Regions from separate parts of the Micromonospora sp. NPDC048040 genome, predicted to be linked through region 2. Evidence: predicted binding sites of a transcription regulator. Region 2 holds the regulator's gene; the other holds the start of a gene.
What was found. Region 2 encodes HrcA, which represses chaperone genes, less so after heat shock. Its sites were predicted from a motif close to GGTTNGCACNCTCNNNNNGAGNGTGCNAACC; they were not measured.
Positions count from the first base shown of each region.

Region 1 (15,250 bases), on a different contig from region 2:
GGCGAGCGACACCTCACCGGCTGGCAGGCGCTGGACTACGCCCGGCAGCGCTACATCACCGGCGGCGACTACGCCCGGCAGCGCCACCAGCAGCAGCTGGTCAAGGCGCTGGTGACCAAGATCCTCGACGAGGACCTGGCCCGGCAGCCGGAGCGCGTCCAGCGGGTGGTGGACGCGCTCGGCGACACGCTGGTCTACGCGGGCGGGCCGCGGATCGTGGACGTCGCGTACGCCCTCGGCGGGCTGTCGCCGGACCGGTTCGTGCTGGTCGGCCTGCCCGGCGAGGGGGTGGGCCAGGGCAGCGCCTACCGGGGCGAGCAGCTCAAACCGACCGGCCGGACGTTCCTCACCGAGCTGCGCGCCGGCCGGGCGGACGCGTACCTCGCCGCCCACCCGGAGCTGCGCGTCAAGGGCTGACCGCCGTCACAGCGGCTCGGGCCGGGCGGGGCGCTCGGTGCCGCGCAGCCAGTCGTCGAAGAGGTCGTCGAGCTTCTTGCCCGAGACCCGCTCGGCCAGCGCGACGAACTCGGCCGTGGTGGCGTTGGCGTCCCGCTTCTGCGCCGCCCACGTCCTCAGGATCTCGAAGAACGCCTTGTCGCCGACGGCCACCCGCAGCGCGTGCACGGTCATCCCGCCGCGCTGGTAGACCGACTCGCTGAACAGGTTCGCCACCCCCGGCTCGCCGGGCGGCGTCCGCCAGACCTGGCCGGACGATCCGGCGTACCGGTCGTCGAACGCCTGCTGGGCGGTGCGCCCGCCGTCGTGCTCGGCCCAGAGCCACTCGGCGTACGTGGCGAGCCCCTCGTTGAGCCAGATGTCCTGCCACCTCGCCAGCGACACGCTGTTGCCGAACCACTGGTGGGCCAGCTCGTGCGCGACCACCCCGGTGTTCTCGCCGCTGCGGAAGAAGCCCGCCGAGTAGACCGGGCGGCTCTGCGTCTCCAGGGCGTACCGGATCCGGGCGTCGGAGATCACCACGCCGCCGTACGCCCCGAACGGGTACGGCCCGAAGACGCTCTCCAGGTAGTCGGCCACCTCGACCGTGTCGGCGATCGACCGGTCCGCCGCACCCTCCGGCAGGTCGGTGGTGACCGCGTGGAACACCGGCCGCCCCTTGTGCTTGCCCTCCGTGATCCGGAACTTTCCGATCACGACGGTGCTGAGGTAGCTCGCCATCGGGCTGCGCTCGGCCCACTTCCAGGTGGTCCAGTCGCCGGCCGTGCTCTTCCCCTCCGGCACGCCGTTGCTGACCGCCGTCAGTCCCTTCGGGACGGTGATCTCGAAGTCGTAGGTGGCCTTGTCCGAGGGGTGGTCGTTGACCGGGAACCAGGTGCTCGCCGACTCGGGCTGGCCGAGCGCGATGGCGCCGTCGCCGGTGTGCAGGAAGCCCCCGACGCCGAGGATCTCGTTGCGCAGCGGCTCCGGCTCGCCCTCGTACGCGATCTCGGCGACGAAGCCGTTACCCGCGATCAGGCCGGTGGCCGGCGTGACCACCAACTCGTCGTCCTTGCGGCTGTGCTTCGCCGGGGCGCCGTCCACCGTCACCGACCGCACGGTCAGCCCGGCCAGGTCCAGGTTGAACGCCGACAGGTCCTGCGTCGCCGCCGCCTGGAGCGTGGTGGTGCCGGTGAGCCGGTCCTGCTCCGGGTGGTAGCGGACCTTGACCGTGTAGCGGCTGACGTCGTACCCGCCGTTGCCGTAGGTCGGGAAGTACTCGTCGCCGACGCCGGCCGCCCCGGGCTTGAACTGGCGGGCCGCGCTCGGCGACGCGGCGGTCGTGGCCGGGGCCGGGGCCGGTTCGTCGGCCGACCCGCACCCGGTCAACCCGAGCGCCCCGACCAGCAGCAGGCCGGTGCCCGCGCCCAGAACCCGCCGCGACAGCGTCATCGCCTCGTCCCTTCCCCTGTGCCGCCGGCTGCCCCGCCGGCGACCCGTGCCGGACCCGCGCCCGGCCGGTCCGCGGCAGCCTACCGAGCGGCCCTGAAATCCGCGTCAGGGCAGGGCGGGGGCGGAGTCGCCGACGAGCCAGGCGTCGAAGAGCTGGCGCAGGGACCTCCCGGAGACCCGTTCGGCCAGGACGACCAGGTCCTCGGTGGTGGCGTTGCCGCCCCGCCGCTGGGCCGTCCAGGTGCGCAGGATGCGGAAGAACGCGTCGTCGCCGACCGTGCGGCGCAGCGCGTGCACGGTGAGCGCCCCGCGCTTGTAGACGGCCGTGCCGAACAGCCCCGACCGTCCGGGGTCGACGACCGGGCGGGACCAGTCGGTGGCGGCGTACTCCAGTTCGAAGGCGCGCTGCGCGGTGCGACCGCCGTCGTGCTCCTCCCACAGCCACTCCGCGTAGCTGGCGAAGCCCTCGTTGAGCCAGATGTCGCTCCACCGGGTCAGCGTCACGCTGTTGCCGAACCACTGGTGGGCCAGCTCGTGTGCGACCACCCCCGGGTTGGGGCGGCCGTTGCGGAAGAAGCCGGGCCCGTAGACCGGCCGGGACTGGTTCTCGAGCGCGTAGCCGACCCGGTCGTCGGTGACCACGACCCCGCCGTAGGCGTCGAACGGGTACGGCCCGAACCGGCTGGCCAGGAAGTCGGCGATCTCGCCGGTGCGGGCGAGCGAGGCGGCCTCCGGGCCGGTGGCCGGCAGGCGCGCCGGCACGGCGGTGACCATCGGCTTGCCGGCGTGCGTGCCGGTCTCCACCCGGTAGGCGCCGATCACGAGGGTGGTGAGGTAGCTGGCCATCGGTGCCCGCTCGGCCCACCGCCAGGTGGTCCAGCCGTCGGCGCTCGTCCTCTCCCCCGGCACCCCGTTGCTCAGCGCGGCCAGCCCGTCCGGAACGGTCACCTCGATGTCGTACGTGGCCTTGTCCGACGGGTGGTCGTTGACCGGGAACCAGGTGGCCGCCGACCAGGGCTGCCCGAGCGCGATCGCGCCGTCGGCGGTGTGCAGGAACCCGCCGCTGCCGAGCTGCCCGTCGGCCTTCGCGGTCGGCACGCCCGAGTAGTCCACCTCGACCGCGAACCGCCGGCCCTGCGGCAGCCCGTGGCGCGGGGTGACCACCAGCTCGTCGCCGTCGCGCCGGTGCTCGGCGCGGGCGCCGTCCGTCGTGACCGCGGTGACGTCGAGGCCGACGAGGTCGAGGGTGAACCGGGACAGCCCGTGCACCGCCGTCGCCACGACCTTCGCCCGCCCGGTCAACCGGTCGGTCGCCGGGTCGTAGCGGACCGTCAGGCGGTAGTGCGAGACGTCGTACCCGCCGTTTCCGGCGCCCGGCACGTACGGGTCGGCGAGGTCGACGCTGCCCGGGCGCAGACCGTCGCGCCCGCCCTGCCGGTCGGGGGCGTCGGTGGTGCAGGCGACCAGCAGCGCGACCGCCGCCGCCACGGCGACGAGCGTCGGGCGGATCCGGTCACGAGTACGACGCACCGGCCGAGCCTATCGGCGCGACCGGTGCGCGCGGTGCTTCTTGGTGCGGTCAGCGGTCGAGGACCAGACCGACCTTCTGGAACTCCTTGAGGTCGCGGTAGCCGCACTTGGCCATCGCCCGGCGCAGCCCGCCGAAGAGGTTGAGCTGGCCGTCCGGCTCGTCGGCCGGGCCGAAGAGCAGCTGCTCCATCGACCCCAGCGGCTCGCCGGCCACCTCGAACGCGCCCCGGGGCAGGGACGGGTGGCTGGCGGCGGAGTGCCACCAGGCGCCGCCGGCCGGCGCCTCCGCGCAGAGCGACAGCGGCTCGCCGAGCATCACCGCGTCCGCGCCGCAGCCGAGGGCCTTCGCGATGTCGCCCGAGGTCTGGATGTCGCCGTCGGCGATCAGGTGCACGTACCGGCCACCGGTCTCGTCGAGGTAGTCGCGGCGGGCCGCGGCGGCGTCGGCGATCGCGGTCGCCATCGGCACCCGGATGCCGAGCACGGAGTCCGTGGTCGACCAGTCGTCGCCGCCGATGCCGACGATCACACCGGCCGCGCCGGTGCGCATCAGGTGCAGCGCCGTCTTGTAGTCGGTGCAGCCGCCGACGATGACCGGGAGGTCCAGGTCGGCGATGAACTCCTTGAGGTTCAGCGGCTCCTCGGTGGTGGAGACGTGCTCGGCCGAGACGATGGTGCCCTGGATGACCAGGATGTCGACGCCGGCGTCGAGGATCACCGGGGCCAGCGCCAGGGTGTGCTGCGGGCTGACCCGCACGGCCACCGTCCCGCCGCCGGCGCGCAGCTCACGGACCCGCTCGGCGATCAGGTCGGGGCGGATCGGCTCCGCGTACACCTCCTGGAGCCGCTTGGTGGCACGGGCGTCCTCGCCCAGCGCGGACAGCTCCTCCAGGACCTTCGTCGGGTTCTCGTAGCGGGTCCACAGGCCCTCGACGTTGAGCACGCCGAGACCGCCGAGCTGGCCGAGCCGGACGGCGGACGCCGGGCTCATCGTCGCGTCGGAGGGGTGCCCGACGCAGGGGATGCCGAACTGGTACGCGTCGAGCTGCCAGGCGGTGGAGACGTCGTCGACGTCCCGCGTCCGGCGGCTCGGCACGATGGCGATGTCGTCCAGGTGGTAGCCGCGCTGCGCGGTCTTGCCCAGCCCGATCTCGACCACGTCACGCATGGGGGACTCCAGTTGTCACAGGGGGATGGTCAGCGGGAGTGGTAGTTGGGCGCCTCGACGGTCATCTGGATGTCGTGCGGGTGGCTCTCCTTGAGCCCGGCCGCCGTGATCCGGATGAGCTGACCGCGGCGGTGCAGCTCGGGGATGCTCTCCGCGCCGACGTACCCCATCGCGGCGCGCAGCCCGCCGATGAGCTGGTGGGCGACGGCGGACAGCGGGCCGCGGTAGGGCACCTGGCCCTCGACGCCCTCGGGGACCAGCTTGTCCTCGGCGAGCACGTCCTGCTGGAAGTAGCGGTCCTTCGAGTAGGACTTGGCCTGGCCGCGGGACTGCATCGCGCCGAGCGAGCCCATACCCCGGTAGGCCTTGTACTGCTTGCCGTTGATGAAGATCAGCTCGCCGGGGCTCTCCTCGCAGCCGGCCAGCAGGCTGCCGAGCATCACCGTGTCGGCGCCCGCGACCAGCGCCTTGGCGATGTCGCCCGAGTACTGGATGCCGCCGTCGCCGATCACGGGGACGCCGGCCGGCCGCGCGGCGCGGGCCGCCTCCATGATCGCGGTGATCTGCGGTACACCGACCCCGGCGACGATCCGCGTGGTGCAGATGGCACCCGGGCCGACCCCGACCTTCACGCCGTCGGCGCCCGCGTCGACCAGCGCCTTCGCGCCGGCGTACGTGGCCACGTTGCCGCCGACGATATCGATCGTGACGTCCTTCTTGAGCTGGCGGACCATGTCCAGCACCGCCCGCTGGTGGCCGTGCGCGGTGTCCACGATCAGCACGTCGACGCCCGCGTCGACCAGCGCCCGGGCCCGCTTGTACGCGTCGTCGCCCACCCCGACGGCGGCGGCGACCCGCAGCCGGCCGGCGTCGTCCTTGGTGGCGTTCGGGTACTGCTCGCTCTTGGTGAAGTCCTTGACCGTGATCAGCCCGCGCAGCCGGCCCGACTCGTCGACGATCGGCAGCTTCTCGACCTTGTGCTGGCGCAGCAGGCCCAGGGCGTCGTCCTTGCTCACCCCGACCGGGGCGGTGACCAGCGGGGTGCGGGTCATGATCTCGCGGACGGGGGTGGCCGGGTCGGAGACGAAGCGCATGTCGCGGTTGGTGACGATGCCGACCAGCTGGCCCTCGCCGTCCACCACCGGCACGCCGGAGATGCGGTAGCGCCCGCAGAGCGCGTCCACGTCCCGGAGGGTGTCGTTGGGGCTGGCGGTCACCGGGTTGGTGATCATGCCGGACTCGGAGCGCTTGACCAGGTCGACCTGGAGGGCCTGGTCCTCCAGGGAGAGGTTGCGGTGCAGCACGCCGATGCCGCCCTGGCGGGCCATCGCGATCGCCATCCGCGCCTCGGTCACCGTGTCCATCGCGCTGGAGAGCAGCGGGACGCTCAGGTTGATGTTGCGGGTCAGCTTCGTCACCGTGTTGACCCGGCTGGGCACCACGTCCGACTCGCCCGGCTGGAGCAGCACGTCGTCGAAGGTCAGGCCGAGCGGGACCACCCGGGCCGAGCCGGCGGGCAACTCCGGCAGGTGGCCGCCCAGCTCGCCGCTGTCGGCGGCGGTCGGCAGATCGGTGCTGGGCGAAATTTCCACGATTGCTCCCCTGAGCTGCTCGGACGGGCTTCAGCGAGGTGGCGCGGGCGGGCGCCGGCGCACGCCGGGTGACTGCGCGTCGTCCCATCGTACCCACTGACCTGGGCCGCTTCCGCCGGTGGCGGCGCAGGTCACCGAGGGCCCGGGGGCGGACGCGGCCCCTGCGTTGGGTCTACGGTGAGGGGGTGCACGACGAGCCCATCGACCCCTTCAACGGCGACCCGGCCGATCCGGCCGCCGGTCTGCACGATCCGGGCGACGACGCCCCGCTCGACCCGCTGACCGACGTCGAGCGGCAGGACGTGCTGGAAGACCTCGCCGACCTGGAGATCTACCAGGCGCTGCTGGCGCCGATCGGGGTGCGCGGGCTGGTCATCGAGTGCGAGGACTGCCGGGAGCCGCACTACTTCGACTGGGACCTGCTCCGGGGCAACCTGCGTCACCTGCTCAGCTCCGGGCGGCCCCGGGTGCACGAGCCGGCCTACGACCCCGACCCGGACCACTACGTCACCTGGGACTACGCCCGGGGCTACGCGGACGGCGTGCACGACACCCTGACCGAGGGCTCGGACGAGGAACACGACACGGAGAGCTGAGGCACGCGCGCCGCCGCTGGGGGCACAGGCCGTCAGCCACACCGACAGCTCACCGGCCCGGCGCCGCGCGCTCGGCACCGAGCTGCAGCCGGCGGCCGCGCTCGCCACCCCATCGGCCAGGCGCTTCCGGGCTCGGCCCACCGGCCCGGCATCCGGGCTCAGGCCACCAACCCGGCGCGGAAACCGGCGGCCACGGCGTGCGCGCGGTCCCGGGCGCCGAGCTTGCGGAACAGCCGGCGGGCGTGGGTCTTCACCGTGTCCTCCGAGACGAACAACTCCCGGCCGATCTCGGCGTTGCTCTTGCCCTCCGCCATGCCGAGCAGCACCTGGAGTTCGCGCTCGGTCAGCCCGATCTGGGACCGGCCGCCGCGCGCGCCGGACGCGCCCCGCTGCCCCGCGGGCACCGCCTCCGCCGGCTCACCGGCCGGGTCGGCCGGCTCGGCGGGGTCGTCGCCGCGTTGCGCCGGCACCACCGTCGGCGCGCCGCCCGCGCCGTCGGCGGACGGGGTCGACCAGGCGGGGCCCGGGTCGGCCGGCGGTCGGCCGGCCGGGGTGGCGCGGGACCCGCCGACCGCCGCGGTGTCCCGCGCCGGGTCGGCGATCCGGCTCCGGGTCGCCCGGCCGGGGGCGACGAGCAGCAGCAGGGCCTTGGCCACCGCGCTGGTCAGGTCGTGGTCCGCGCCCTGGATCAGGCCCCGGGCGCCGGCGCTGATGGTGGCGGCGGCCGCCTCCGACTCCTCGGTGCCGAGCAGCAGCACGGAGGCCTGCGGCGCGCGGGCGAGCACCCGGCGCACGAAGCCCGCGCTGTCCGGCCGGGTGAGGGCCGTGTCCGCCAGCACCACGTCGGCCGGACGCTCGGCCAGACGCAACATCACCTCGGGATCGGAGACGGCGGTCCGCACGACGGCGGACAGCCCGAGCCGGGCCGCCGCGGACGTCAGATGCTGCGCCGCAAGCGGTGTCCGAACGCACACGAGAACCGTACGCACAGTGGTCTCCTCTCCGCCCACGAGCAGACCATGACCGAGTCCGGTCGCGAGGAGGTTCCCGGCAATCCTCCGAACTTTTCCGACAAGTAGGGCAGATGCCGCTAGTTGTCCAAGGTTTTCGATCACAGAAGTGTGAGCCGGGGAAGGTCCGGGTAGGGAGCATCCAGGCCGGAAACGGCGCGCCTGCGCGGACCGCCGCCCGGACGCCGGTTCACATGGATCTCCGCGGTGCCGCGCGGGAGGAGGGGTGCTGATGTCGAACGTACGTAGACTGCCCGGACCCATCGTCGATCTCTGGGACTGGCAGCGGCTCGGTGCCTGCCGGGGCCGGGACAGCGCACAGTTCTTCCACCCCGACGGCGAGCGCGGCTCGTCGCGCCTGCGCCGCGAGTCCGGCGCCAAGGCCGTCTGCCGCACCTGCCCCGTCCGGGCCGAGTGCGCCGCGCACGCCCTCTCCGTGCGGGAGCCGTACGGCGTGTGGGGCGGCTTCAGCGAGTCCGAGCGGCTGCGGCTGCTCGCCGTCGGCTGGGAGGACCTGGCCGACCGCCGCCAGACCCGGGTCGACATCGCCCGCCTGGAGGCTCGCCTGGGCCGGCCGCACAAGTCGACCGTCCCGGCCCAGCGCAAGATCGCCTGAGCCCGGCCACCCGAGGACCACACCGACGCCGCGCCCCCGCCCGGGGCGCGGCGTCGCGCCGTCCCCAGGTCCACGGCGGCGTGCCGCCCGCGAAAAGGCGTCGGGGCGCACCGTCACGCGGACGGTGCGCCCCGACGAGGCGTACGGCGAGGGTCAGAAGCCCGGGCCGTGCTGGTGGCCGTGACCGTGGCCGTGGCCGTGCCCACCGGCGGCGGCCGGCTCGGCCTTCTCCGGCTTCTCCACCACGAGGCTCTCCGTGGTGAGCAGCAGGCCGGCGATCGACGCGGCGTTGCTGACCGCGTTGCGGGTCACCTTCACCGGGTCGAGGATGCCGGACTTCGCCAGGTCGACGTACTCGCCGCTGGCGGCGTCGAGGCCGTGGCCCCACTCCTTGCCGACGACCTTCTGCACCACGACGTAGCCGTCGTGGCCGGCGTTCTGGGCGATCCAGCGCAGCGGCTCGACCAGCGCCTTGCGCACGATCGAGACGCCGACCTTCTCGTCACCGGTGAAGCCGAGGTCGTCGTCCAGCGCCGGCAGGATCTGCGCCAGGGCGGCGCCGCCGCCCGGGACGGTGCCCTCCTCGACCGCGGCCTTGGTCGCGGCGATCGCGTCCTCGATGCGGTGCTTGCGCTCCTTCATCTCGACCTCGGTCGCGGCACCGACCTTGATGACCGCGATGCCGCCGGACAGCTTGGCCAGCCGCTCGGCGAGCTTCTCCCGGTCCCAGTCGGAGTCGGAGGCCTCGATCTCCTTGCGGATCTGGGCCACCCGGTCCGCGACCTCGCTCGCCTGGCCGCCGCCGTCGACGATCGTGGTGTTCTCCTTGTCGACCACCACGCGCCGGGCGCTGCCGAGCACCTCCAGGCCCACCTGGTCGAGCTTGTAGCCCAGCTCCGGGGCGACCAGCTCGGCGCCGGTGAGGATCGCCATGTCCTGCAGCATCGCCTTGCGGCGGTCGCCGAAGCCCGGGGCCTTGACCGCGCAGACCTTGAGGGTCTTGCGGATCGAGTTGACCACCAGGGTGGACAGCGCCTGGCCCTCGACGTCCTCGGCGATGATCAGCAGCGGCTTGCTGTTCTGGAGGACCTTCTCCAGCAGCGGCAGCAGCTCCTCGATCGCCGAGATCTTCTGGGTGGTGATCAGGATGTACGGGTCCTCCAGGACCGACTCCTGCCCCTCCACGTCGGTGACGAAGTTCGGCGAGATGAAGCCCTTGTCGAACTGGAGGCCCTCGGTGACGTCCAGCTCGGTGGTGAGCGCGGAGCCCTCCTCGACGGTGATGACACCGTCGCGGCCGACCCGCTCCATCGCCTCGGCGATCAGCTCGCCGATGGTGGCGTCCTGCGCGGAGATGGTCGCGACGTGCGCGATCGACTTCTTGTCGGCGACCTCGACCGCGCGGCCGAGCAGCGCCTCGGAGACCTTGGCGGCCGCCGCGTCGATGCCCCGCTTGAGGCCGGTCGGGTTGGCGCCGGCCGCCACGTTGCGCAGGCCCTCGCGGACCATCGCCTGGGCCAGCACGGTGGCGGTGGTGGTCCCGTCGCCGGCGACGTCGTTGGTCTTGGTCGCCACCTCCTTGACCAGCTGCGCGCCGAGGTTCTCGTACGGGTTGGTGAGCTCGATCTCCTTGGCGATGGTCACGCCGTCGTTGGTGATCGTGGGCGCACCGAATTTCTTGTCCAGGACGACGTTGCGCCCGCGCGGGCCGAGGGTCACCTTGACCGCGTCCGCGAGGGCGTTGACACCGTGCTCGAGCAGGTGCCGGGCGTCGTCCGAGAAGCTCAGGATCTTCGCCATGAATGTCCCTTCGAAGCGACGTTGCCCCGGCCCGGCGAGCCGGACCGGGGCAACGACACTGATCGGTTGCTTACTTCTCGATGACCGCGAGGACGTCGCGGGCGGAGAGCACCAGGTACTCCTCGCCGGCGTACTTGACCTCGGTGCCGCCGTACTTCGAGTAGATGACGGTGTCGCCGACCTTGACGTCAACCGGGATCCGGTTGCCCTTGTCGTCGACGCGGCCCGGGCCGACAGCGAGGACGGTGCCCTCCTGCGGCTTCTCCTTGGCGGTGTCGGGGATCACGATGCCCGACGCCGTGGTGGTCTCAGCCTCGTTCGCCTGGACCAGGATCCGGTCCTCGAGCGGCTTGATCGCAACCTTGGTCGCGGTAGTCACGGGCATACCCTCCTGGGGTACTGGTTTCGTTACCGGCCGGCGAGCCGACCAGCGTCAATCTGCCACATGCCACCGGGCGGGGCCGTCGTCGCGGGTGCCGGTCCGCCTGGCGTTCAGCGCCCAGGCCTGACGGCCCGGAAGCTGGCACCCTCGGGGTGAGAGTGCTAATCGCAGGTTATTCCTCGGCTAGCACTCCGTCAAGGAGAGTGCCAACCCGCCGGCCGGCGCGTCGGGCCGGGCGGCCAGAATGACCGCGTGGACCTCGACCAGCTCGCCGCCCTGCGTACGCCCGAGGGGTCGGTCGCGCTCGACGCGGCCGCGCGGGTGGCCGGCGGCGACCCGCTGGCCGCGGCGGCCGCGCTCCGCTCCGCCGGGATGCCGCCCGCGCTGGCGGCGGCCGCGCTCACCCAGGCCGAGCTGCGCCGCCGGGCGGTCGGCAAGTTCGGGCCGGCGGCGGCGGGGATGTTCCTGACCCGGGCCGGGCTGGAGCAGGCCACCCGCGGCCCCGTCGCGGCGCGGCGCGCCGGCCGGCTGCGCGCCGCCGGCGTGCGCACCCTGGCCGACCTCGGGTGCGGCCTCGGCGCGGACGCGCTCGCCGCCGCGCGGGCCGGCATCCGGGTGTACGGGGTGGAGGCCGACCCGGTGACCGCCGCGATGGCCGCCGCCAACGCGGCGGCGGCCGGGCTGGCCGAGCTGTTCACGGTGGAGTGCGGCGACGCCACGGCGTTCGACGTCAGCCGGGTCGACGGGGTGTTCTGCGACCCGGCGCGGCGGAAGGCGGGCACCGGGCGGCGGGTCTTCGACCCGAACGCCTACTCCCCGCCCTGGGACTTCGTCGTCGGCCTGGCCGCGCGGGTGCCGTACACGGTGGTGAAGGTGGCACCCGGGATCGACCACGCGCTGATCCCCGCGGGCGCCGAGGCGGAGTGGGTGAGCGCGGACGGCGACCTGGTCGAGGCGGCGCTGTGGTGCGGCCGGCTCGCCGAGGTCCCCCGCCGGGCCACCCTGCTGCGCGGTGCCGCCGCGCACGCGCTGACCGGCTCCGGCGACGCCGAGGCGCCGGTCGGGCCGGTCCGCCGCTTCCTGTACGACCCGGATCCGGCGGTGGTCCGCGCGCACCTGGTCGCGGAGCTGGCCGGCACCCTCGACTCGACGCTGGCCGACCCGAGCATCGCCTACCTCTACGCGGACGCCCCGGCGGCGACCCCGTTCGCCCGCTGCCTGGAGGTCACCGACGTGCTGCCGTTCTCGCTCAAGCGGCTGCGGGCGCTGCTGCGGGAGCGCCGGGTCGGGCGGGTGGAGATCCTCAAGCGCGGCTCCGCGCTGGAGCCGGAGAAGCTGCGGCGGGATCTGCGGCTGGCCGGCGACGAGGCGGCCAGCCTGGTGCTGACCCGGGTCGCCGGGGCGCCGACGGCGCTGGTCTGCCGGCCGGTCGGGTAGCCGGCCTTATCGGCTCGCGGGTCACCCGGACCCGGGTTAGCTTGACGGTCATGGCGGGACAGGGCACTCCGGCGACCGCGCTGCTGACGAAGCGGAAGATCGCCCACAGCACGCATCCGTACGACGTCTCCCCCGACGCGCCGAACTACGGCGCGCTGGTCGCGGCGGCGCTGGGGGTGCCGCCGGAGCGGGTGTTCAAGTCGCTGGTCACCGAGGTCGACGGCGCGCTGACCGTGGCGGTCGTGCCGGTCACCGGCGAGCTGGACCTCAAGGCGCTCGCCGCGGCGGTCGGCGGCAAGCGGGCCGCCATGGCCGACCGGGCGGTGGCCGAACGGGCCACCGGCTACGTGCGCGGCGGGATCAGCCCGCTCGGTCAGCGCCGGCGGCTGCCCACGGTGCTCGACTCGTCGGCGCTCGACCATCCCACCGTCTACGTCTCGGCGGGCCGGCGCGGCCTCCAGCTCCAGCTCGCCCCACAGGACCTGGTCGCCCTCACCGGGGCGGCCACGGCCCCGCTGTCCGCCCGCTGAGCTGCGCCGCTCCCGGAGCCGGCGGGAGAGCGCTCCCGCGCAGGGCGACGGCCGGGCGACAGAGACGTTGCTGAATTGTTACTGCCGACAACAAACTTGCCACCTCGGCACCCTTGTGTCCGCGGTGTGACGCGGAATACGTTGCCGGACACAACAAACCAGCATCATCCCCACCCCCGAAAGGACCCTGCACATGCGCAAGGGCTTCCTCACCCTCGCCGCCGTGGGCCTGCTCGCCACCGGCGGCATGACCGCCTGCGGCGACGAGACCGGCGGCGGCGACCAGGCCGGCGGCACCCGGGCCCCGAAGATCGGCGTGATCCTCCCGGACAGCAAGTCCTCCGCCCGCTGGGAGGGCGCGGACCGCAAGTTCCTGGAGGAGGCGTTCAAGGCGGCCGGTGTCCAGTACGACATCCAGAACGCCCAGGGCGACAAGTCCCAGTTCTCCACGATCGCCGACCAGATGATCACCAACGGGGCGACCGCGCTGATGATCGTCAACCTCGACTCGGGCACCGGCAAGGCGGTGCTGGAGCGGGCCAAGTCCCAGGGCGTGGCGACCATCGACTACGACCGGCTCACCCTCGGCGGCGGCGCCGAGTACTACGTCAGCTTCGACAACGAGGCCGTCGGCAAGCTCCAGGGTGAGGGCCTGAGCAAGTGCCTGACCGACAAGGGCGCGAAGAACCCGGTCGTGGCGTACCTCAACGGCTCCCCGACCGACAACAACGCCACCCTGTTCAAGAACGGGTACGACTCGGTGCTCAAGCCGAAGTTCGACTCGAAGGAGTACACCAAGGGCCCGGACCAGGCGGTTCCGGACTGGGACAACGCGCAGGCCGGCGTGATCTTCGAGCAGATGCTCACCTCGACCCAGGGCAGGATCGACGGCGTCCTCGCCGCCAACGACGGCCTCGGCAACGCGGCCATCTCGGTGCTCAAGAAGAACAAGCTCAACGGCAAGGTGCCGGTGACCGGCCAGGACGCGACCCCGCAGGGCCTGCAGAACATCCTCGCCGGCGACCAGTGCATGACCGTCTACAAGGCGATCCGCGAGGAGGCCAAGGCCGCCTCCGACCTGGCCATCGCGCTGGCCATGGGCGAGCGGAAGGAGACCGGCCAGACCGTCAAGGACCCGGAGAGCGGCAAGGACGTCGCCGCCGTGCTGCTCACCCCGAAGGCGATCTACAAGGAGAACGTCAAGGACGTCATCGCCGACGGCTTCGTGACCAAGGACGAGGTCTGCGCCGGGGCGTACGCCAAGCTCTGCGCCGACGCCGGCATCAGCTGACCCCCGTACCCGCTCCAGGCGGCGCCGCCCGGCACGGACCTCCCCGTGCCGGGCGGCGCGCACGCCGGACGGGATCCGACCTCCCCCCGCCGCCCGAAGGAGACCCCCGTGTCCGCAATCCCCCTGCTGGAGCTACGCGGGATCGACAAGAGCTTCGGTCCCGTCCAGGTCCTGCGCGACGTCGCCTTCTCCGCCCACGCGGGCGAGGTGACCGCGCTGGTCGGCGACAACGGTGCCGGCAAGTCGACCCTGGTCAAGTGCATCAGCGGCATCCATCCCACCGACGCTGGCGTGTTCCTCTTCGACGGCCGCCCGGTGACCGTCAACAGCCCGCGCGACTCGGCCTCGCTCGGCATCGAGGTCGTCTACCAGGACCTCGCGCTCTGCGACAACCTCGACATCGTGCAGAACATGTTCCTCGGCCGGGAGAAGCGCAGTGGCATCGTGCTCGACGAGCCGACCATGGAGCAGATGGCCGCCGAGACCCTGGCCGGGCTGAGCGTGCGGACCGTCAGGTCGCTCCGGCAGCACGTCTCCAGCCTCTCCGGCGGCCAGCGCCAGACCGTGGCGATCGCCAAGGCGGTGCTGTGGAACAGCAGGCTGGTCATCCTGGACGAGCCGACCGCCGCGCTCGGCGTCGCGCAGACCGCGCAGGTGCTCGAACTGGTGCGCCGGCTCGCCGACAACGGACTGGCCGTGGTGCTCATCTCACACAACATGAACGACGTCTTCGCCGTCTCCGACCGGATCGCCGCGCTCTACCTCGGCCAGATGGTCGCCCAGGTGAGGACCACCGACATCACCCACGCCCAGGTGGTCGAGCTGATCACCGCCGGCCGGTCCGGCGCGGTCGGCCTCGGCGGGGGCAACGGGCAGACCGACAACGGCGGGCAGCCCGTCGCCAGCAACCCGGAGGCCCTCCGATGACCACCGCAGTACGCAAGGAAGGGCCGGCGGCCGTCGCCCCGGCACCCACCGTCGGCGGTCACGTCCGCAACTACCTGGCCCGCGTACGCGGGGGCGACCTCGGCTCGCTGCCGGCCGTCATCGGCCTGGTCGTCCTCTGCACGGTGTTCGCGATCGTCCGCCCGGTCTTCTTCTCGGCGGCGAACTTCGCCAACCTGTTCACGCAGGGCGCGGCGGTCACCGCGATCGCGATGGGCCTGATCTTCGTCCTGTTGCTCGGCGAGATCGACCTCTCCGCCGGCTTCGCCAGCGGCGTCTGCGCGGCGATCCTCGCCAACGTGGCGACGGTGCTGGGCCATCCCTGGTACGTCGCGGTGGCCGCCGCGCTCGCGACCGGCATGGTCATCGGCCTCACCCTCGGCATCCTGGTCGCCAAGGTGGGCATCCCGTCCTTCGTGGTCACGCTCGCCGGCTTCCTGGCGTTCCAGGGCGTGGTGCTCCTCCT
Region 1 is NZ_JBVJGT010000008.1:133,173-148,422, forward strand. Features, by position in the region: gene ACZ6O2_RS11880 (LCP family protein) at 1-417, shown strand, start outside; gene ACZ6O2_RS11885 (M1 family metallopeptidase) at 424-1,887, opposite strand; gene ACZ6O2_RS11890 (M1 family metallopeptidase) at 1,993-3,417, opposite strand; gene ACZ6O2_RS11895 (GuaB3 family IMP dehydrogenase-related protein) at 3,467-4,585, opposite strand; gene guaB (IMP dehydrogenase) at 4,615-6,177, opposite strand; gene ACZ6O2_RS11905 (DUF5319 domain-containing protein) at 6,363-6,773, shown strand; gene ACZ6O2_RS11910 (helix-turn-helix transcriptional regulator) at 6,932-7,762, opposite strand; gene ACZ6O2_RS11915 (WhiB family transcriptional regulator) at 8,016-8,399, shown strand; gene groL (chaperonin GroEL) at 8,553-10,199, opposite strand; gene groES (co-chaperone GroES) at 10,270-10,584, opposite strand; gene ACZ6O2_RS11930 (THUMP-like domain-containing protein) at 10,834-12,018, shown strand; gene ybaK (Cys-tRNA(Pro) deacylase) at 12,069-12,548, shown strand; gene ACZ6O2_RS11940 (sugar ABC transporter substrate-binding protein) at 12,742-13,839, shown strand; gene ACZ6O2_RS11945 (ATP-binding cassette domain-containing protein) at 13,948-14,766, shown strand; gene ACZ6O2_RS11950 (sugar ABC transporter permease) at 14,763-15,250, shown strand, end outside.
Region 1: groES (co-chaperone GroES) is a predicted target of HrcA. The motif match lies at 10,718-10,748, and genes of this name have one in related genera.

Region 2 (15,250 bases):
AGGAAGGCCGCCCAGCGGGCCATGTCGGTGGCGGTGCTCCAGAGCTGGGCCGCCGGCCCCACCGCGCCGAAGTCCGTGGGCGGCTCCGGGTGCGCCTCGTCGGAGTACGCGTCGACCAGGAAACCGGTCGCGGCGTGCGGGCCCGGCGTCACCGAGGTGTCGGCCAGCCCCAGCGGGGTCAGCACCCGCTCGGCGAGCACCTCCGCCCAGGTGCCGCCCCGCAGGTGGCCGACGAGCCGGCCGAGCAGCGCCATGCCGAGGTTGGAGTAGTGGTAGCGGCGGCCCGGCGGCAGCACCCGCTCGGCCCGGGCGAGGTCCGCGACCAACTCGTCGACGTCGGGCGCGCGCAAGCTGTCCCAGACGTCGCCGTACGGCTCCCGTTGCAGACCGGCGGTGTGCGACAGCAGCCGGCGCACGGTCAGCTCGCCGTGGGCCGGCAGGTCCAGGTGGCGGCCCAGCGGGTCGTCCAGGTCGAGCAGGCCGTCGTCGCGGCACTGGAGCGTCAGCACGGCGGTGAACGTCTTCGTGACCGAGCCGATCCGGAACCGCGTGCCCGGCCCCAGCTCGGTGTCGTTGCCGGTGCCGCCGGCCGTGCACGTCCACAGCGGGCGGTCGGCCCGGTGCAGGGCCGCCGAGACCGCCGGCACCCGGGCCTGCGCCTGGACCGTGCGCACCAGCCGGGCCAGGCGGTCGTCGACCGCCGTCACGCGAGGTCCCGGGCCAGCATCGGGCCCAGCGGCGCCCCGCCGAGCACGTGCGCGTGCACGTGGAAGACCTCCTGGCCGCCGTACGCGCCGGTGTTGAACATCAGCCGGAAGCCGTCGCCGAGCAGCCCCTCGTCCTCGGCCACCGCGGCGGCCGTGGCGAGCACCTCGCCGGCCAGCGCCGGGTCGCCCTGGGCGAGCGTCGCCACGTCGGCGTAGTGCTCCTTCGGGATGACCAGCACGTGCACCGGCGCCTTCGGGCCGATGTCGCGGAAGGCGAGCGTGGTGGCGGTTTCCCGCACGACGGTGGCCGGGATCTCCCCGGCGACGATGCGGCAGAACAGGCAGTCGGTTCCCATCGGGGCAGTGTAAGGAAGGCCCCCTGCCCACGCCCGCCGTGGACGAGGGGGCCCGTCAGCACGACGGACGGGGCGGCGCGGCATGATGGCCGGCGTGACTTCACGGGCGGTACTGGTGACGGGGGCCTCGGGCGGCATCGGGCGGGCGGTGGCGACGGCGTTCGCGGCGAGCGGGGACCGGGTGGCGATCCACCACCGCGACTCGGCGGAGGCGGCCGGGCGGCTGCGCGCCGAACTGCCCGGCGAGGGGCACGTGGTGGTCCGCGCCGACCTGACCGACCCGGACGCCGTACGGGCCATGGTGGACGAGGCGGCCGGCCTGCTGGACGGGCTGGACGTGCTGGTCAACAACGCCGGGGTGTACGGCGACCGGAACGCCCCGCACCCGGTCTTCGGCGCCTCCTACGCGCAGTGGCGCGCGCAGTGGCGGCAGGTGCTGGAGACCAACCTGACCGGCGCGGGCAACGTCATCTGGTGCGCCGCCCAGCACATGCGCGACCGGGGCGGCCGGATCGTCAACGTCTCCTCCCGGGGCGCCTTCCGGGGCGAGCCGGAGCAGCCGGCGTACGGGGCGAGCAAGGCGGGGCTGAACGCGCTGGGGCAGTCGCTGGCGGTGGCCCTGGCCCCGTACGGCATCACCGTCGCCACGGTGGCCCCGGGCTTCGTGGAGACCGAAATGACCACGGAGCACCTGCGCGGGGAGCGGGGCGCCGCCATCCGGGCGCAGAGCCCGTTCAACCGGGTGGCCCGCCCCGAGGAGATCGCCGCCGCCGTGCACTGGCTCGCCTCCCCGCAGTCGGAGTGGGCCTCCGGCACCATCGTCGACCTGAACGGCGCCTCCTACCTGCGCAGCTGAGCGTCACCAGCGGGCGAGGCGGGTGGCGAGCACCGCGAGGGCGGCCACGCCGGCCGTCGAGGTGCGCAGCACCGACGGGCCCAGGCGGACGGCGCGGGCCCCGGCCCCGGTGAAGGTGTCCAGCTCGCTGTCGGCGATCCCGCCCTCCGGCCCGACGACCAGCACGATCTCGCCCGTGGCGGGCAGCTCGGCGGTGGTCAGCCGCTCCTGCGCCTCCTCGTGCAGCACGAACGCCGCGGCGGCCCCGCCGATGCGGCGCGCGACCCGGGCGGTGGACTCGTCCGGCGTCCCCGCCACCACGGGCAGCCAGGCGCGGCGGGCCTGCTTGGCCGCCTCCCGGGCGGTCGCCGCCCACTTCTCCCGCGCCCGTACGCCCCGGTCGCCGCGCCACTGGGTGACCGAGCGGGCCGCCGCCCAGGGCACGATCTCGTCCACCCCGACCTCGGTCATCGCCTGCACGGCCAGCTCGCCCCGGTCGCCCTTGGCGATGCCCTGCACCACCACCAGGCGCGGGACGGAGGCGTCGACGTACCCCCGGGAGGTGATCTCCAGGTCGAGGGAGCCGCGGCCGACGGCGGTGACCACGGCGGCGGCGGTGCCGCCCCGCCCGTCGGCGAGCAGCAGTTCCTCGCCGACGCGGAGCCGCTGCACGGTGGCGGCGTGATGCCCCTCGGGGCCGTCGAGGGTCAGCCGGCCGGCGGTGGGCAGCGACTCGACCAGGAACAGCGGCGCGGACACGACGATCAGGCTAGCCGCCCCGGCGACCGCCGGGGCGGCGAGGGCGGCGGAGCCGACCGGGCCGCCGCGGAGCGCGGCGGCCCGGGGGCGTGGGCGTCAGGCGTGGCCGTTGAAGGCGTCGCGCATCCGGGAGAAGAAGCCGCCCTGCTTGGTCAGCTCGGCGACCTCCTCGCCCCGGGTCTTGGCGAAGTCGCGCAGCATCCGCTCCTGGTCGGCGTCGAGCTTCGTCGGGGTGCGCACGTCGAGGTGGACGTAGAGGTCGCCCCGGCCGGTGCCGCGCAGGTGCGGCACGCCTCGGGCGCGCAGCCGCAGCGTGCTGCCCGGCTGGGTGCCGGCCTTGACGTCGACCGTCTCCTCGCTGTCCAGCGTCTTGATGGTCAGCCGGGTGCCGAGGGCGGCGGCGGTCATCGGCACGGTGACCCGGCAGTGCAGGTCGTCGCCCTTGCGGGAGTAGACGTCGTGCGGCCGCTCGTGGATCTCGACGTAGAGGTCGCCGGCGGTGCCGCCGCCCGGGCCGACCTCGCCCTGCTGGGCCAGCCGGATGCGCATGCCGTCCTCGACCCCGGCGGGGATCTTGACGGTCAGCGAACGCCGGGTGCGGACGCGGCCGTCGCCGGCGCACGTCGGGCAGGGGTGCGGGATGGTGGTGCCGCAGCCCTGGCAGACGGTGCACGGGCGGGCGGAGACCACCTGACCGAGGAAGGTGCGCTGCACCGACTGCACCTCGCCACGGCCGCCGCACGCCTCGCAGGTGGCCAGGTGGGTGCCGGCCGCGGTGCCGGCGCCGGAGCAGGTGGTGCAGAGCACGGCGGTGTCGACGGTGATCGGCGCCTCGACGCCGAACGCGGTCTCGTTCAGGTCCAGCTCCAGCCGCAGGATCGCGTCGGCGCCCGGCCGGGTCCGCGGTCGCGGGCCCCGCGACCCGCCGGCCGCGCCACCGAAGAACGCGTCCATGATGTCCTGGAAGCCGACGAACGGGCCGGCGCCGCCGGGACCGCCCGGACCGCCCGCGCCCCCGCCGCCGGGGGCGAGCGGGTCGCCGCCCAGGTCGACGATCTGCCGTTTCCGGTCGTCCGAGAGGACCTCGTACGCGGCGTTGATGTCCTTGAACTTCTCCTGTGCCTCCGGGTCCGGATTGACGTCCGGGTGGAACTGCCGCGCCAGCTTCCGGTAGGCGCGCTTGATCTCGTCGTCGGAGGCTTCCCGGCTCACCCCGAGAATGCCGTAGTAGTCCCTGGCCACTGCGTTCCGTGTCCTCATGTTCGTCTCGCGTTGCGCCGGTCGTCGGCCGGAGCCGGCCGTCGGCCCTGACTGGTCAGTTCTGGGCCAGCAGCTCGCCCACGTAGCGTGCCACGGCCCTCACCGTGGCGATGGTGCCGGGGTAGTCCATCCGGGTCGGCCCGAGCACGCCGAGCCCGCCCACGATCGTCGCGCCCGGCCCGTAGCCGGTGCTGACCACCGAGGCGGCGCGCAGGTTGTCGATCTCGTTCTCGTCGCCGATCAGCACCCGGGTCGTGCTCGGCTCCGCCTCACCGATGAGCTTGAGCAGCACGACCTCCTCCTCCAGCGCCTCCAGGATGGGGCGCAGCGAGCCCTGGAAGTCGAGCAGGCCGCCGCGGGTGAGGTTGGCCGTGCCGGCCAACGCGATCCGCTCCTCGTGCCGCTCGACCAGCGTCTCCAGCAGCACGGTGGAGAGGGTGGTCATGGCCGGCCGCAGGTGCGGCACCGACTCGTCGACCAGCGCCTGCACCAGCGGCGGGGTCTCGGACAGCCGGGTGCCGACCAGCTTCTCGTTGACCAGCCGACGCAGGTCCGTGACGTCGTCGGCGGGGATCGGCCCGGGCAGCTCGACCAGCCGCTGCTCGACCCGGCCGGTGTCGGCGATCATGACCAGCATCAGCCGGGTCGTGGAGATCGGCACCAGCTCCAGGTGGCGGACGGAGGAGCGGGCCAGGCTCGGGTACTGCACCACGGCGACCTGCCGGGTCAGCTGCGCCAGCAGTCGTACGGTGCGGTGCACCACGTCGTCGAGGTCGACCGCGCCGACCAGGAAGCGCTCGATCGCGCGGCGCTCGGCCGGGCTGAGCGGCTTGACCCGGGACAGCCGGTCCACGAAGAGCCGGTAGCCGCGGTCGGTGGGCACCCGGCCGGCGCTGGTGTGCGGCTGGCGGATGTAGCCCTCCTCCTCCAGCACGGCCATGTCGTTGCGGACGGTCGCCGGGGAGACCCCGAGCTGGTGCCGCTCGACCAGCGACTTGCTGCCGACGGGCTCCTGCGTGGCGACGTAGTCCTCGACGATCGCGCGCAGCACGGCGAGCTTGCGGTCGTCGAGACCCATCGTTCCCCACCTCCTGTCGCACGTCGGACCCCCCGCGCCCCGAGGGGCGGGCGGGTTGCTGGCACTCGCTACGGACGAGTGCCAGTCTACGTCGGCGCGCCCGCCGACGCGATGATCAACCTGGGACGGCGATCCGACCGGCGCCACACGGCCCGCGAAGGCGGCGGCGCCAGAGCCGATCATCCGGACATCCCGGTCGGAGTCGCTCTGGTGCGACCTTGCCCGCGGCCCCTACCGTGACGTCCATGACTGAACCACCTCGCCCTCCCGGAGCGGGGGACCCCGGCGACCGGCCGGACCCGGCCGCTCCGTCGGGGGTTCCCGGGCCGGCCGGCTCCGACGAACCCACCGCACCACTGTCCGGGGCACCGGGCCCGGGCGGCTATCCCCCGCCCGGCGGCTATCCGCCGCCCACCGGTGACCAACCGCCGTCGGGCGGCTACCCTCCGCCGGGTGGCTACCCGCCGCCCGGGGGCTATCCCCCGCCGGGCGGCTATCCCCCGCCGGGCGGCTACCCCCCGCCGGGGGCCGGCTATCCGACCGGCGGCGGCTACGGCGCGCCCACCGGCGGCTACACCAACAACGAGGACAAGAACTGGGCCCTGATCGCCCACTTCGGCGGCGCGGCCGGGGTGATCGTCGGCGGCGGCCTGCTCGGCTGGGTCGCGCCGCTCATCGCGTTGATGGCCCGGGGGCAACAGTCGCCGACCGTCCGGGCGCACGCCGTCGCGGCGCTGAACTTCCAGATCACCTGGGCGATCGTGGGCGTGCTGAGCTGGGTGCTCACCCTGATCACCTGCGGGATCCTGTTCTTCGTCCCGATGCTCGTCTGGCTGGTGCCGCTGATCTTCGGGATCGTCGCCGGGGTCAAGGCCAACGAGGGCCTGCTCTACCGCTACCCGATGGCCTACAGCTTCACCAGGTGAGCCGGGCCGGCCGCTCCCCCGGCCGGGCCCGGCCACGCGCCGCCACACGGCGGGGCCTCCCCGCCCGCGCCACCGCACGGCGGGGCCTCCGCGCCTCAGGGCAGCAGGTCGCGGACGACCGCGTCGGCGAGCAGCCGCCCCCGCAGGGTAAGCACGGCCCGGCCCGCCGCGTGGTCGGGGCCGGCCAGCAGGCCGTCGGCGAGCGCCCGCTCGGCGCCGGCCCGGCCGGCGGCGTCCAGGGCGTCCAGCGGCAGCCCGGAGGCGAGCCGCAGCCGGAGCATGACGTCCTCCATGTGCGCCTCGTCGGCGGTGAGCACCTCCCGGGCCAGGCCGGGCGACTCGCCGCCGGCCAGCCGCTTCGCGTACGTCGTGGGATGCTTCACGTTCCACCAGCGCACGCCGCCGACGTGGCTGTGCGCCCCCGGGCCGAGTCCCCACCAGTCGGCGCCGGTCCAGTAGAGCAGGTTGTGCCGGCACCGGGCCGCGTCGCCGCGGGCCCAGTTCGACACCTCGTACCAGGAGAAACCGGCCGCGTCGAGGGCGGCCTCCGCGGCCAGGTAGCGGTCCGCGGCGACGTCGTCGGAGGGGTACGCCAGCTCGCCGCGCCGCATCCGGGCGGCGAGCCGGGTGCCGTCCTCCACGATCAGGGCGTACGCGCTGACGTGGTCCACCCCGGCGGCGACGACCTGGTCGAGGGAGGCGGCGAAGTCGTCCTCGCTCTCCCCCGGCGTGCCGTAGATGAGGTCGAGGTTGACGTGCGCGAACCCGGCGTCGCGGGCCTCCCGGGCGGCGGCGGTGGCCCGGCCGGCGCTGTGCGTCCGGTCGAGGATCGCCAGCACCCCCGGCGCGGCGGACTGCATGCCCAGCGAGATCCGGGTGTAGCCGGCCGCCCGCAGGGCCCGCAGGGACTCCGGGGTCACCGACTCCGGGTTGGCCTCGGTGGTCACCTCGGCGTCGGGCGCGAGCCCCCAGGTGCGGTCGATGCCGTCGAGGATCCGGGCCAGGTCGTCGGCGGGAAGCAGGGTCGGGGTGCCGCCGCCGACGAAGACCGTGTCGACCCGGGGCGGCGGGGCGTCGCCCAGCACCCGGCCGGCGAGCGCCAGCTCGGCCAGCACGGTGTCGGCGTAGCCCTCCCGGCTCGCCCCACCGCCCAGCTCGGCCGCGGTGTACGTGTTGAAGTCGCAGTAGCCGCAGCGGCTGGCGCAGAACGGGACGTGCACGTACACGCCGAAGCCGCGCGCGCCGACCGCGCGGGTGGCGGCGGCGGGCAGCGAGCCGTCGACGGGAACGGATTCGCCTTCTGGAAGGACGCCGGGCATGGCCACTAGTGTGCCCGGCATGACCTCTCCCGACGTGCTCGTGCGGGCCGCCACGGCCCGTGGGGTGACCACCCTCACCCTGGACAGCCCGCACAACCGCAACGCGCTCTCCACGCCGCTGATGACCCAGCTGCTGGCCGGCCTGTCCGAGGCGGTCGCCGACGACGCCGTACGCGTGGTCGTGCTGGACCACACCGGGCCGGTCTTCTGCTCGGGCGCGGATCTCAAGGAGACCGCCGCCGCGTACGCCAGCGGGAGCGTGCCGGCCGGGATGCTGGGTGACGTGCTCGCGGCGGTCTGGGAGTGCCCGAAGCCGGTGGTGGCGAGGGTGGCCGGCCCGGCGCGGGCCGGCGGGCTGGGCCTGATCGCGGCGGCCGACCTGGCGGTGTGCGCGCAGGAGGCGACGTTCGCCTTCACGGAGGTGCGGATCGGGGTGATCCCGGCGGTGATCTCCGCGACCGTGCTGCCCCGGCTGCACCCCCGCGCGGCGGCCGAGCTCTACCTGACCGGGGACACCTTCGACGGCCGGCGTGCCGCGGAGATCGGCCTGGTCACCGCCGCCGTGCCGGCCGACGGGCTGGACGCCGCCGTCGCCACCTACTGCGACTCGCTGGTCCGGGGCGCGCCGGGCGCGCTGGCCGGGGCGAAGCAACTGCTGCGCCGCCCGCCCGCGACCGATCTGCGGGAGGAGATCGCCGGGCTGTCCACCCTCTCGACCGGGTACTTCCTCTCCGAGGAGGGCCGCGAGGGCGTGCTGGCGTTCCGGGAGAAGCGGCCGGCCCGCTGGGTTCCCGCCGCCGACGGCGACGCCGTCGGCCGGTAGGCGGGCGGGACGACGTCGACCGGTAGGCGGTGGGGAACGCCGTCGGCCGCGGCCGTTCGGGATAGGTGAGGCCGCGCGGGAAACGGGAACATCCGGGCCCGCCCCCGGGGCCGTTCGGCGCTCGCGGGCGCGCCCCGCCGGGCGGTGCCACGCGCGGCGGGCCGGCGGGAACCGGTCGGACGACCCGGCAGGCACCACGGGGGACGTACGCTTGTCGGACTGTCGAACAGGGGGTGTGGGTGCGAACTCGGGCAGTCGTGGCGGGCGGCGTCGTCCTCGTCCTCGTCGCCGTGGTCGGAATCTGGCTCGTCATCCGGCAGGTGGGTGGGCAGTTGCGCCTGCCGCTGTCCAGCCGGACGTGCACGGTGCAGGCGGACGGCCGGGTGGCCCTGGACGCCGACCAGATGGCCAACGCGGCGACGATCGCGGCGATCGGCATCCAGCGGAAGATGCCCGAGCGGGCCGTCGTGGTGGCGCTGGCCACCGCGTACCAGGAATCCGGCCTGCGCAACCTCGCCGGGGGCGACCGCGACTCCGTGGGGCTGTTCCAGCAGCGCCCGAGCCAGGGCTGGGGCAGCCCGGAGGAGATCCGCGACCCCCGGTACGCGGCGAACCGGTTCTACGCCGCGCTGAAGAAGGTGCGCGGCTGGGAGCGGATGCGGGTCACCGACGCGGCGCAGAAGGTGCAGCGCTCCGCCTTCCCGGAGGCGTACCAGAAGTGGGCGGACGAGTCGGAGGTGCTGACGCGGGCCCTGCTCGGGCACGCCACCGGCGCGGTGGCCTGCACGGTGGGCCGCGACCCGGCGATGCGCGGGGCGGCTGCGGCGACCGCGCTGACCCGCGGGCTGTCGCTGGACTGGGGCCTGGCCGCCGCCACCTCCGCGGCGGACCTGACCGGCCTCACGGTCCCCGCCGCCGACGAGCGCCGGGGCTGGCGCTACGCGCACTGGCTCGTCTCCCACGCGCACGACCACGGGGTGAAGCGGGTGCGCTTCGGCGGCCTGGAGTGGACCGCCCGCGACGGCACCTGGAACCAGGTCGGCGACGACGCGGCCGCCGGCGACCGGGTGGTCGCCGAGGTCTTCGCCGAGGCGTAGGGACTCCCATCTCCTTACCGGCAGTCACCGCACAATCCGTCATTACAGGACAGAAGGCCCGGCGAGCCCCCTCAGGGCAACGGATTGTAGCGGCTCAACTCCTCACGGTTCGGGCAACGGTCGCATATCACGCGGGGTAGTACCTCGCACCGGAACCAGCGCGTTACGATCGGCGGCCTGTGCCAGCAATGGTTTTCGCCCGATGGGGAGGGGACGTCGAGGTGTTCGACTACGGCGACCGGACCGGTTACGAACCGATCAGTGACACCGACCGCAAGGAGTTCCACGAGCAGGGCTTCCTCCTGCTGCGCAACGTCCTGACGGAGGACCACCGGGCGGCGCTGGAGGCGGCGGTCGACCGCGTCTACGCCGAGGAGAAGGCCAAGGGCAACACCACCAAGGACGGCACCCTGCACCTGCTGGGCTTCCTGGAGCGGGACGAGCTCTTCGGCGAACTGCTGACCCACCCGATCGCCTTCCCGTACATGTGGGGCCTCGCCGGCTGGAACATCTACACCCACCACAACCACCTGGACGTCACCCCGCCGGCGCTGGAGCCGGAGAAGCCGTACTGGGGCTGGCACCAGGACGGGTACCGGCAGAACTCCGACCCGGAGACGATGGACCCGAACCTCCCCCGGCCGATGTTCTCCCTCAAGGTGGCCTACGTGCTCTCCGACCTGTCGGAGAACGGCCGGGGCGCCACCAAGGTGATCCCGGGCAGCCACCTGTGGAACTCGCTGCCGCGCCCGGAGGACACCTCCGTGCACAACCCGGACCCGGAGGGCACGGTGGAGATCACCGCGAACCCCGGTGACGCCTTCATCTTCGACCGCCGCCAGTGGCACTCCCGGTCGACCAACCTGTCGACCATCACGCGCAAGATGCTCTTCGTCGGCTACACCTACCGGTGGATCCGCCCCCTGGACGAGCTGCACATCGACAAGGACGGCGAGTGGTGGGCCAACCGCACGCCGGTGCAGCGCCAGCTCTGCGGCGAGGGCACCCACACCGCCAACTACTGGGGCATCAACTGGGACGGCTACATCGACGACGAGATCCCGCTGCGCAAGGAGCTCAAGCAGCGCGGCCTGCTCGACCGCAGCATCCCCTGGCTCCGCTGAGCCGGTAACCCGGCTCCCGCCGAGGCGACACCGGACGGGCCCCTCCCCCACGGGACGGGGCCCGTTCCGCGTTCCCACCCCTCCGGCACCCGTACCGCCGGCGAGGCGGCAGGCCAGCCGCCGAGGCGGCGGGTCAGCGGCGGCGGGCGAGGCGGCGGCGCACCTTCTCCCGGATCGGCTCGGGCAGTTCCGGCGCGTCGAGCAGCCGGGGCAGCAGGTCGGGCTCCAGGTTCAACGCCCGGAACACCTCGCCGATCGTCACCCCGTGCGCGGGCCGGTCGACCACCTCGACCGGGTCACCCGCGCCGACCTCTCCCTCGCGCAGCACCCGCAGGTACGCCCCGGGCTTCGCCCGCACCGTGAACCGCTTGATCAGGTCCGGCACGCCCCAGAAGCCGGCGAAGGTGGTGCACGGCGTCCGGGGCTTGGTCACCTGGAGCAGCGCCGACCCGACCGCCCACTGCTCGCCGATCACCGCTCCGGTCACGTCGACCGCGTACGTGGTCAGGTTCTCGCCGAACCCGCCGGGACCGATGGCGCGGCCCAGCTCGGTCGCCCACCAGCCGGCGTCCTCCTCGGCGTACGCGTAGACCGCCTGGTCCGGGCCGCCGTGGTGGGCGCGCTCGCCGATGAAGTCGCCGGCCACCCCGTCGGCGCGCAGCAGCACCGGGCCGTCCACCGGCCGCTTGTCGATGCCGGTGCGCCCGCTCGCGTCGCCCGCCCACTCCGCCTCGGTCACACCGCCGAGATTCACCGCTGCCAGCCTGCCCGTCATGGCGGTCAGCCTAGCCCGCCCCGCGGACGCGCCCCGAGGGGGCAAAAGACGGGTCCCTGGTCGACGCTGTGCGTTGACCAGGGACCCTTCCTCACGCGGGCGTCAGCCCTTGACGGCGCCGGCCACCAGGCCCGAGACCATCCGCCGCTGCACCAGCAGGAAGAAGATGATCACCGGCAGGGTGAACAGCGTGGAGGCGGCCATCACGGGCCCCCAGGCGGTGTCGTCGCGGCCGAAGAAGAACGTCATCGCGACCGGCAGGGTGTAGCTCTCCTGGTCGTTGATGAAGGTCAGCGCGAAGATCAGCTCGTTCCAGGCGGTGATGAACGAGAAGATGCTCGTCGCCACCAGGCCGGGGGCCACCAGCGGGAAGAGGACCTTCCGGAAGGTCTGCGCCCGGCTCGCCCCGTCGATGGCGGCGGCCTCCTCCAGCTCCTTCGGCACGGCGGCGACGAAGCCCCGCAGCATCCAGACCGCGAACGGGAGCGAGAAGCCGAGGTAGGTGAGGATCAGGCTGGGCAGGGTGTTGTAGAGCCCGAGCCGCTGGATCATCAGGAACAGCGGGATGACCAGCGCCTCCAGCGGGATCATCTGCACCACCAGCAGCATGATCAGGAACGACGTCCGCAGCTTGAACCGGAACCGGGCCACGGCGGTGGCGGCGAGCAGCGCGACCAGGCCGCTGAGCAGCACCGTGGAGACCGCGACCAGCGCGCTGTTGAGGAAGAAGTCGGCGAAGGTCACGCCCGGGATCAGGTTGCCGGTGAGGATCTGCCGGTAGTGCTCCAGCGTCGGCTCGGACGGCACCGGCCGGGGCGTGGACGAGAAGATCTCCGAACTCGGCTTCAGCGAGGTGGCGATCATCCAGTAGACCGGGAACGCGGCGAAGAGCGCGACCAGCAGCCCCGCGCCGTTGAGGGCGATCCGCTTCACGCCTGCACCGCCTCCACGTCGCGTCACGCGTCCTCCTCCTGCTTGAGCACCATGCGGACGTAGAGGCCGGTCACCACCAGCAGGATCAGGGTGAGGATCACCGCGATCGCCGCGCCGAGGCCGTACTTGGGCGGGGGCGAGAACGCCTCCGCGTACGAGTAGATGGAGAGCATGAACGTCGGCCGGTCCTGCGTGCCGCCGGCCAGCACGAACTGCTGGGTGAAGACCTTGAAGTCCCAGATGGTGGAGAGCACGATCAGGATCCCGAACACCGGCCGCAGCAACGGGAAGGTGATCTTCCAGAACACCCGCCACGGCCCGGCGCCGTCGACCCGCGCCGCCTCGTGCAGCTCGCTCGGCACGCTCTTCAGCCCGGCCAGCACGCTCACCGCGATGAACGGGAACGAGTGCCAGACCACCACCAGGGTCAGGATCGAGAAGAACAACAGGGGCGAGTTGAACCAGCCGTACCCGGTCCAGTCGCTGCGCCCGAAGAGGCTCTGCGAAAGCCCGTCGGGCAGCGCGTTGAACAGCCAGGTGACCAGGCCACTGGTGTCGTCGAAGATCCACTTCCAGACGATCGTGCCGGTCAGCGCCGGGGTGGCCCAGGCGAGCATCACGCAACTGGCGACGAAGGTGGCCATCCGCTTGCCGAGCCGGTTGAGCAGCAGCCCGACCAGGGTGCCCAGGATCATGGTGAGCACGACGTTGGCGGCGGCGAAGAGGACGGTGTTGCGCAGCACCGTCAGGAAGAACGGGTCGCCGAGGATCTCGGTGTAGTTGCCGAGCCCCACCCACGGCCACTCGCGGTCACCGCGCAGCTGGCGGACGTTGTTGAGCTGGTGGAAGGACATCACCACCACCTGGCCGAGCGGCCAGAGCAGCAGCACGCCGATGATCACCAGGCAGGGCAGGAGCAGCAGGTAGGGCAGGCGGTCCACCCGGCGGCGCCGCCGCGCGGGGGTCTCCCGCGCGGCGGCCGCCTCCGGCGCCTCGGTCAGCGTGGTCACTTGGCGTTGAGGATGCTTTCCATCTCCGCGGCCGCGTCGGCGGTAGCCTTCTCGACCGTCTTCTGACCCTTCATGACCGAGCTGTTCATCGCCTGGGTCACCGTCTTGGTGCGGCTGACCTCCACCCACTTCGGGGTGAGCGGCGTGAGCTTGGTGTTCTGCATCGTGGTGGCGAACGCCGCCATGATCTTGTCGCTGGCGTACTTGTCGCCACCGACCAGGTCCTTGTAGACCGGGAAGAAGCCGAGGCTGTCGGCGAAGGCCTGGTCGTTCTTCTTGCTCAGCAGCACGGTCAGGTAGTCCCACGCGAGGCTCTGCCGCTCGCTGTCCTTCCAGATCGCGATGTCGGAGCCGCCGGCGAAGCCGGGCGCGGCCTTGCCGTCCGGGCCGGGGATCGGGAACGTGCCCCAGACCTTCTCGATCTCCGGGTTGTCCTTCTTGATGGCGCCCTGCTGCCAGCTGCCGCCGAAGGCCATCGCCGCGTTGCCGGTGGCGAACTGGGTCCGGGCGTCGATCTCGTTCCAGCCCGCGGCGGCCGGCGGCGCCACCTTGTGCACCGTCACCAGGTCGGTCCAGAACTTGACGGCCTTCTGCGCCTCCGGCGTGGTGTAGCCGGACTTCCAGGTGTCGCCCTGCTGGGTGGCGATCTCGGCGCCCGCGCCCCAGAGGAACGAGTAGAACGGCAGCTCGGAGTTGCCCGGCAGGGCGATGCCGTACTTGCCCGGCTTCTTGGCCTGCACGGCCTTGGCGGCGGCCACCAGCTCGTCCCAGTTCGTCGGCGGCTTCACGCCCGCCTCGGCGAACCAGTCGGTGCGGTAGTACATCGCCCGGACGCCGGCGTACCACGGCACGCCGTACTGCTTGCCGTCGAGCTGGGCGTTCTTCACCAGGTCGGGGAGGATGTCCTTGCCCTCGGCCCAGCCGTTCATCTTGTCGGTGACGTCGGCCAGCGCCTCCTGCGCCGCCCAGCCCTGGGTCTCGGTGTTGCCCAGCTCGGTGACGTCCGGCCCCTCACCGCCGGCGAGGGCGGCCTGGAACTTCTTCGGCGCCTCGAGCCAGGGGATGTACTGGACCACCACGTCGGTGTCCGGGTGCTTCTGCCGGAACTCGGCCTCGACGCCGTCGAGGAACTTGGTCTGGGCCTCGCTTCCCTCGCCCATCATCCAGACCGTCAGCTTGCTGTTGTCTGCGGCCTTCTCGTCATCGGAGCCACCGCAGCCGGCCAGCACCATCGCGGCCGAGGCCACGACGGCGGTGACCGGGGCCAGCCGCTTCCACCTGTTCACGCCATATCTCCCTCGCGCCACTTGGCACTAACCTTCTCCGCCGCACCTTAGTAGGAAAAAATCCTTTACGACAGTGGGCGGTTCGGCGGAAGAGAGGCGACGGTACCGCAGGGGAGGAACCTGCGGGGGTTGGCACCGGGGCGAATCCGGTCGTACCCACGCGAACGGGCGCCCGACCTGTCGGTCGGACGCCCGTCGAGTTCAGGCTGTGATTGTTACCGGTGGGTGACGCTGCGGCGACGACCCACACCCGCGACCAGCGCCACGGCGATGGCGGCCAGCACGACCTGGACCAGCAACTCCCCCCAGTCGATACCGGCGGTCTCGGTGGCGATGCCCACCGCCCGAGCCAGGACGGTGCCCAGCAGCGCGGCGCCGACACCGATCAGCATGTGCAGCCACATCGGCATGTTCTGGCGGCCCGGCACGATCAGGCGACCCAGAGCGCCGACGATCAGACCAACGATGAGCGCAGTGATGATGCCCCAAACGGTGAGCTCCACGTCGCCCTCCTTCGGATGAAAGAAATGAGTTCCACGATCTGTGGTGTTCCTGTCGTGACCGATAGGTTCCCTGCCCGCCACAGCCCCAAACCGGCTTTCCGGGACACCGGATGGCCCGCCCGCCCAGACGGGACGCCGACGCGGAAAAAGGCCGGGCGGGCGACGTCAACGAACCGTCGGTGCTCAACCAGGGCATCGTGTACGCCCCGGAATGCGGAGTCCGGACACCTGCTCACGCGGCCCGCGCCCCCGCCGGTCGGCCCCCACCCCAGGCGTACGGGAGGCCGACCGGACCGTCGGCGGACGCGAAACGGGCGCCCGACCCGGTGGTCGGACGCCCGTCGAACGCGGTGCGGGGGTTACCGGTGGGTGACGCTGCGGCGACGACCCACACCCGCGACCAGCGCCACGGCGATGGCGGCCAGCACGACCTGGACCAGCAACTCCCCCCAGTCGATG
Region 2 is NZ_JBVJGT010000021.1:34,345-49,594, forward strand. Features, by position in the region: gene ACZ6O2_RS20560 (serine hydrolase domain-containing protein) at 1-707, opposite strand, end outside; gene ACZ6O2_RS20565 (histidine triad nucleotide-binding protein) at 704-1,063, opposite strand; gene ACZ6O2_RS20570 (SDR family NAD(P)-dependent oxidoreductase) at 1,158-1,919, shown strand; gene ACZ6O2_RS20575 (16S rRNA (uracil(1498)-N(3))-methyltransferase) at 1,923-2,657, opposite strand; gene dnaJ (molecular chaperone DnaJ) at 2,754-3,899, opposite strand; gene hrcA (heat-inducible transcriptional repressor HrcA) at 3,973-4,995, opposite strand; gene ACZ6O2_RS20590 (DUF4870 domain-containing protein) at 5,241-5,921, shown strand; gene hemW (radical SAM family heme chaperone HemW) at 6,017-7,240, opposite strand; gene ACZ6O2_RS20600 (enoyl-CoA hydratase family protein) at 7,260-8,063, shown strand; gene ACZ6O2_RS20605 (hypothetical protein) at 8,297-9,160, shown strand; gene ACZ6O2_RS20610 (phytanoyl-CoA dioxygenase family protein) at 9,349-10,284, shown strand; gene ACZ6O2_RS20615 (MOSC domain-containing protein) at 10,418-11,059, opposite strand; gene ACZ6O2_RS20620 (carbohydrate ABC transporter permease) at 11,162-11,992, opposite strand; gene ACZ6O2_RS20625 (carbohydrate ABC transporter permease) at 12,016-13,002, opposite strand; gene ACZ6O2_RS20630 (sugar ABC transporter substrate-binding protein) at 12,999-14,288, opposite strand; gene ACZ6O2_RS20635 (GlsB/YeaQ/YmgE family stress response membrane protein) at 14,504-14,791, opposite strand; gene ACZ6O2_RS20640 (GlsB/YeaQ/YmgE family stress response membrane protein) at 15,151-15,250, opposite strand, start outside.